2 regions of the Streptomyces sp. NPDC052721 genome follow, and region 1 is predicted to be linked to the other one. Evidence: riboswitches for the same ligand, from Rfam matches in the RefSeq annotation. Region 1 holds a riboswitch; the other holds the start of a gene.
The links. Region 1 has a riboswitch for cobalamin ahead of AB0L21_RS01735 (cobalamin biosynthesis protein). Riboswitches for the same ligand answer to the same signal wherever they lie in the genome.
Positions count from the first base shown of each region.

Region 2: it holds a riboswitch for cobalamin, as region 1 does, so the genes downstream of both, AB0L21_RS08145 (HoxN/HupN/NixA family nickel/cobalt transporter) here and AB0L21_RS01735 (cobalamin biosynthesis protein) in region 1, are expected to answer to the same signal.

Region 1 covers NZ_JBFATL010000001.1:367,335-370,729, reverse strand. Annotated here, with positions in the region: gene AB0L21_RS01745 (inorganic phosphate transporter) at 1-1,070, shown strand, start outside; gene AB0L21_RS01740 (hypothetical protein) at 1,105-1,332, shown strand; cobalamin riboswitch at 1,491-1,632, shown strand; gene AB0L21_RS01735 (cobalamin biosynthesis protein) at 1,733-2,677, shown strand; gene AB0L21_RS01730 (cobyric acid synthase) at 2,674-3,395, shown strand, end outside.
Region 2 covers NZ_JBFATL010000006.1:520-3,914, forward strand. Annotated here, with positions in the region: gene AB0L21_RS08135 (glycoside hydrolase family 13 protein) at 1-1,228, opposite strand, end outside; gene AB0L21_RS08140 (metalloregulator ArsR/SmtB family transcription factor) at 1,308-1,658, opposite strand; cobalamin riboswitch at 1,740-1,922, shown strand; gene AB0L21_RS08145 (HoxN/HupN/NixA family nickel/cobalt transporter) at 1,950-3,032, shown strand; gene AB0L21_RS08150 (nucleoside hydrolase) at 3,213-3,395, opposite strand, start outside.

The sequences.
Region 1 (3,395 bases):
AGGTCGCGAACACGATCTCCAAGGGTCTCGTCGACGAGACCGGCATCCGTCCCGAGGTCATCTTCGCCGCCCTGGTCGGCGCGATCCTCTGGAACCTGCTGACCTGGCTGGTGGGCCTGCCCTCCAGCTCTTCGCACGCCCTGATGGGCGGCCTGGTCGGCGCCACCGTCGCCTCCGCCGGCTTCGGCGCCGTCCACGGTGACGTCCTGGTCACCAAGGTGCTGCTGCCGGCCGTCGCCGCGCCGGTCGTCGCGGGCCTCGCCTCCCTGCTGGCCACCCGGTTCTCCTACGGCATCGGCGGCACCGCCGACGGCGAGGCCACCCGCAAGGGCTACCGCGCCGGCCAGATCGCCTCCGCCGGCCTGGTCTCCCTCGCGCACGGCACCAACGACGCGCAGAAGACGATGGGCATCATCACCCTCGCCCTCGTCGCGGGCGGCTCCATCGCCCCCGGCTCCAACCCTCCCACCTGGGTGATCCTGTCCGCGGGCATGGCCATCGCGCTCGGCACCTACATCGGCGGCTGGCGCATCATCCGCACCATGGGCAAGGGCCTGACCGACCTGGAGCCGCGCCAGGGCTTCGCCGCCCAGACCAGCGCCGCGACCGCCATCCTGGCCTCCTCCCACCTCGGCTTCTCCCTCTCCACCACGCACGTCGTCTCCGGCTCGGTGATGGGCGCGGGTCTCGGCCGCAAGGGCGGTGTGGTCCGCTGGTCCACCGCGACCCGCATGTTCGTCGCCTGGGCGCTGACCCTCCCGGCCGCCGCGCTGGTCGGCGCGGTCGCCGAGTCCGTCACCGACCTCGGTGACGGGGGAACCGCCGTCGTCGCCGTCTTCCTGGTCGCCGCGAGCGCCGCGATCTGGAAGATCTCCCGCCGCGAGGTCGTCGACCACACCAACGTGGTCGAGGAGACCGGCGAGCCGGTCGGCGTGGTCACCACCGCCATCGCCGCCGTGACCCCGCCCCCGGCGGGCATGGTCACCGAGGATCTGACGGCCACCATCCCCGCCCCGGCCACCGAGCCCTCCCCCGCCGCCCCGGCCGCCCCGCCGGCCGCCGCGGTCTGACCCCGAGCACACGGTTACTGAAGGAAGCACCCCCATGAAGATCGACTGGGCGGCCCTCGGCTCCGTCTTCGGCGTCAGCCTCGCGTTCACGGTGGGCCTGGTGGCCCTGTTCACCCTCGGCATCAACGGCCTGTCCCGCCGGGAGAAGGCCGCGGCGCAGGGCGGGTCCGCCGCCCTCGCCGTCACCGGCGCGTACGTGTGCTTCGCGGCCTGCGCGGCGGCGGTGGCGTACGGGATCTACCTGATCGTCGTCAAGCCCTGACGGTTCGAAACCCGACATCGGCCCCGCCGGGCCACCCGCTCCAGCGGGACCGGCGGGGCCGACGCATGGCGTCGAACCGGTCCTCCGGTGCCGTCCGGCGGGCCGGCGATGTGGGCCTCAGCACAGTCCGGCGTCCCAGGTCAAAGGCAAGTTGACGGCCGTTCCGGGCGCGTGGTGGACTGCCCAGGCCATGTAGGCGGCAGGAGAGGAAGCCGGTGCGAATCCGGCGCGGTCCCGCCACTGTCACCGGGGAAGAACCCCCGGGAGCCAGGAACTCTCACCGCCGATTCACGTCGAACCAGGGCGCGGACACCCTGAGTGAGGACACATTTCGCCATGCTCGGCTGCCGATCGAGGACCCGCACCAGGACCGTTCCTGTCCCCACGGCCGGCTGAGCCGATGGGTGCCGATCGCACATACGCGTACGGCGCCGCCGCCGGCGTCCTCGGTGACCTGCTCCTCGGCGATCCGCGCCGCGGGCATCCGGTCGCCGTGTTCGGCCGGGCGGCCGGGGCCGTGGAACGCGCGCTGTGGCACGACCACCGTGGCTGGGGCGCCCTGCACACCGTCGTGTGCGCCGGCGGCGCCGTCGCCCTCGGCACGCTGACCGCACGCGCCGTACGCTCCTCCCCCACCGCTTCCGCCGCGCTGACCGCCGCCGCCACCTGGTCCGTCGTCGGCGGCACCTCGCTCGCCCGGGAGGCCCGCGCCATCGGGCGCGCCCTTCAGGCCGGGGACGTCGAGGGCGCCCGGGCCCGGCTGCCGCATCTGTGCGGCCGGGACCCGCAGGCGCTGGACGCCGACGGCATCGCCCGGGCCGTGGTCGAGTCGGTCGCCGAGAACACCTCCGACGCCGTGGTCGGCGCGCTCTTCTGGGGTGCCGTGGCCGGGGTGCCGGGGCTGCTCGGGTTCCGGGCGGTCAACACCCTGGACGCGATGGTGGGTCACAAGTCGCCCCGCCACCGGCGCTACGGCTGGGCCTCCGCCCGCCTGGACGACGTCGCCGGCTGGCCGGGGGCCCGGCTGACCGCCGTACTCGCCGCGGTGGCCGGACCCGATCCGCGGGGCGCCGTGCGCGCCTGGAGGGCGGACGCGCGGGAGCATCCGAGCCCCAACGCCGGGCCCGTGGAGGCCTCCTTCGCGGGCGCTCTCGGCGTGCGCCTGGGCGGGACGCTCTCCTACGGCGGCCGGGTCGAACACCGCCCGGTGCTGAACGGCGCCACCGGACGGCCGGTCCGGGTCACCGACATCGACCGGGCCGTACGGCTCTCCCGCCGCGTCGGCCTGCTCGCGCTCGGCACCACGCTCGCCGCGCGCGCCCTCCTGAAAGGACGTGGGAAGTGAACGGTGGGCTCCTCGTCGCCGGCACCACCTCCGACGCGGGCAAGAGCGTCGTGACGGCCGGCATCTGCCGCTGGCTGGTCCGCCAGGGCGTGAAGGTCGCGCCGTTCAAGGCGCAGAACATGTCCCTGAACTCGTTCGTCACGCGCGAGGGCGCGGAGATCGGCCGGGCGCAGGCCATGCAGGCGCAGGCGTGCCGCGTCGAGCCGACCGCGCTGATGAACCCGGTGCTGCTCAAGCCCGGCGGTGAGCAGAGCAGCCAGGTGGTGCTGCTGGGCAAGCCGGTGGGCGAGCTGAGCGCACGCGGGTACCACGGCGGGCGCCAGCAGCGGCTGCTGGGCACGGTGCTGGACTGCCTGGCTCAGTTGCGGGGCACGTATGACGCGGTGATCTGTGAGGGGGCGGGGAGTCCGGCCGAGATCAACCTGCGGCGGACCGACATCGTCAACATGGGGATCGCGCGCAACGCGCGGCTGCCCGTGCTCGTCGTCGGCGACATCGACCGCGGCGGCGTGTTCGCCTCCTTCTTCGGCACCGTCGCCCTGCTCTCGCCGGAGGACCAGGAGCTGGTCGCCGGGTTCCTGGTGAACAAGTTCCGGGGCGATGTCAGCCTGCTGGAGCCGGGGTTGGACATGCTCCGGGACCTCACCGGGCGGCGGACGTACGGCGTGCTGCCCTTCCGGCACGGGCTCGGCATCGACGAGGAGGACGGGCTGCGTGT
Region 2 (3,395 bases), on a different contig from region 1:
CGGTGGGCAGGTCGGCGACCTCGGGCAGGCCGAGTTCCTCGCCCTGGTAGAGGTACGCCGAGCCGGGCAGCGCCAGCATCAGCAGGGTCGCCGCCCGGGCCCGGCGCAGTCCGGCCGCCGTGTCGATCGCCGGCGCGGTGCCGCCGGACAGCAGCCAGGCGGCCGGGTCGGTGCCGGCCGGCAGCACGAGCCGGGAGGCGTGGCGTACGACGTCGTGGTTGGACAGCACCCAGGTCGCGGAGGCGCCGGCGGTCCGGGCCGTGACCAGTGAGGCGGTGATGACGTCGCGCAGTTCCTCCGCGTCCCAGCGTGCCTCCAGGTACTCGAAGTTGAAGGCCTGGCCGAGTTCGTCCGGGCGGGCGTACAGGGCGCGGCGGGCACCGGGGACCCAGGCCTCGGCGACGGCGGTGCGCGGCGGACTGTAGGCGTCGAAGATCTTGCGCCAGTCGCGGTAGATCTCGTGGACCTCGTCCCGGTCCCAGTAGGGGTGGCTGCCGGGCGGCACCAGCGGCAGGGCCTGCTCGCCGGTCGCGCCGATGCCGCCGACGTCCCGCAGCGGCTCGGTGAGGTCCTTGGCCAGGCCGTGGGCGACGTCCACGCGGAAGCCGTCCACGCCCCGGTCGGACCAGAACCGCAGGGTGGTGCGGAAGTCGGCGCGGACCTCCTCGTTGTCCCAGTTCAGGTCGGGCTGTTCGGGGGCGAACAGGTGCAGGTACCACTCCCCGTCGGGCACCCGCCGCCAGGCGCTGCCGCCGAACACCGACTGCCAGTCGCTGGGCGGACGTTCACCGTGCGCGCCGCGCCCCGGCCGGAAGACATAACGCTCCCGGGCGGCGGATCCGGGTCCGGCGCGCAGCGCCTCCTGGAACCACGGATGCAGATGGGAGGTGTGATTGGGAACGATGTCCACGACGACCTTGAGCCCGAGCCGGTGCGCTTCACCCACCAGGGTGTCGAAGTCGTCCAGGGTGCCGAGGCGCTCGTCGACCCCGCGCGGGTCGATGACGTCGTAGCCGCCGTCGGCGAGCTCGGAGGGGTAGAAGGGGCTCAGCCACAGGGCGTCCACGCCGAGCGCCGCGAGATGGCCCAGCCGCTCGGTGATGCCCCTCAGGTCACCGAGGCCGTCACCGTCGGCGTCGGCGAAGCTGCGCGGATAGACCTGGTAGATGACGGCCTGCCGCCACCAGTCGGGGTTCCTGGACGAGAGGTCCGGCGAGAGGTCTGCCATACGGGCTCCCAGGGGACGGACGACAGTACGGAATCTGTATCTGTCCACATTGCCCGGAAAGGGAACCTTTCACGGCCGTTCAGCCGACGCAGTGCTCCAACAGCCCCCGAACGTCCGCGTCCACCACCCGGTACCGCACCACGCGCCCCTCCTTCTCCCCCGCCACGACCCCGGCCGCCCGCAGCAACCGCAGGGCCTGGGAGACCGCCGGGTCGTTCATCCCCGTGGCGATGGCCAGATCGGACACGGCGAGCGGCCCGGTACGGTGCAGCGCGACCAGCAGCGCCAGCCGGTTGGCGTCGGCGAGCAGCGAGAAACGGTCGGCCCAGGTGCGCAGACGCCCCGCCTCACCGATGGCGGCGATCGCCTCACACACCCGATGCCCGTCGATGGAACGACGGTCGGCTCGGTCGGCAGGCACGAGATGCATGAGGCCAGTCTGGCAGGCACCCTCTTTGTGATCTTCGATACCTGCGCAGGTACGCAGCTATGCAGGAAACCGCGTGCCCCTCTACGGTGGGCGGGCCGTGGTGTTCGGGAAGTCGATGCAAGGTCGACGCGGCCCTCGCCACTGTGATCGGGAAGTTCCCGTTCCGTCCGGCACCGCCGGGCCACTGGTCGCAGACCGGGAAGGCAGGAACGGCGGACGCACGACCCGTAAGCCAGGAGACCGGCCACGGCAGCTCACGAAGTGATCCACGAGGTGCTGGAGCGTGAACCCATGGCCGATGCCGCGTCTTTCCGCTGGCGACGCGAGGACACCGTCAAGACAGTGGGGCTGATGGCGGTGATCGTCGCCCTGCACGTCGTCGCCTTCGGAATTCTCTATGTTCTCGTCGTGCCCGAGCACTACGAGGTCGGCTCCGATGTCTTCGGGGTCGGTCTGGGCATCACCGCCTACACCCTCGGCATGCGGCACGCCTTCGACGCCGACCACATCGCGGCGATCGACAACACGACCCGGAAGCTGATGGCCGACGGGAAGCGGCCGGTGTCGGTGGGGTTCTGGTTCGCGCTCGGCCACTCCAGCGTGGTGGTGCTGCTGGCGCTGCTGATCGCGGGCGGCACCTCGCTGGCCGGGAAGGTCATGAACGAGGGCTCCACCACCCACCAGGTGCTCGGCTTCCTCGGTACGACGGTCTCCGGCACGTTCCTCTACCTCATCGCCGCCCTGAACCTGGTCGCCCTGGTGGGCATCCTGAAGGTCTTCCGGGCGATGCGCGCGGGCGCGTACGACGAGAAGGAACTGGAACAGCACCTGGACTCGCGGGGATTCATGAACCGCGTCCTCGGCCGGCTGACGAAGTCCGTCTCCCGGCCGGGGCAGATGTACCCGCTCGGCTTCCTCTTCGGCCTCGGCTTCGACACGGCCACCGAGGTGACGCTGATGGTGATGGCCGGTTCGGGCGCGGCGGCGGGCCTGCCCTGGTACGCGATCCTCTGCCTGCCCCTCCTCTTCGCCGCTGGGATGAGCCTGTTCGACACCCTCGACGGCACGTTCATGAACTTCGCCTACCAGTGGGCGTTCTCCAACCCGGTCCGCAAGGTCTTCTACAACCTCGCCATCACCGGCCTGTCCATCGCCGTCGCCTTCTTCATCGGCACCATCGAACTGGTCGGCGTCCTGCACGAGAAGTTCGGCCTGCACGACGACTTCACCGGCTGGATCGCCGGCCTCGACCTGGACAACGTCGGCTACCTCGTCGTCGGCCTGTTCGTGCTGGTGTGGGCGGCGGCGCTGGCGTACTGGAAGGTCGCCCGGGTGGAGGAACGCTGGGCGGTCTCCCCGTCCGCCGCCGAGTAGGGGGCTAGGTCCTGTCGTCAAACTCCCGTCGTCCGCCGGAGGGCGGGCCGCGCGGCGTCAGGTGCGTGCTCTCGGCGTGCCGGGCCCCGGCCCTCGTACTGGATGTACTTGGGTCGGGGCCCGGTGCGGCGAGAGTGCGTGCATGGCGTCGCGCGGCAGACGGGAGTTTGACGACAGGGCCTAGCGCGCGACCGTCTCCAGGTACAGCTTCACGTACCGGTCGGCGTTCACCTCCAAGGCCACGTCGACCAGGGCGCGTTCGCGACCGCCCTCGTGGATCTCGGACTCGCCGAGGCGGGGGCGGCGGTCGACGACGGTCTGGCCCCGGGTGGGGCCGGGGGCGAGGGAGACCTCGACCGGGAG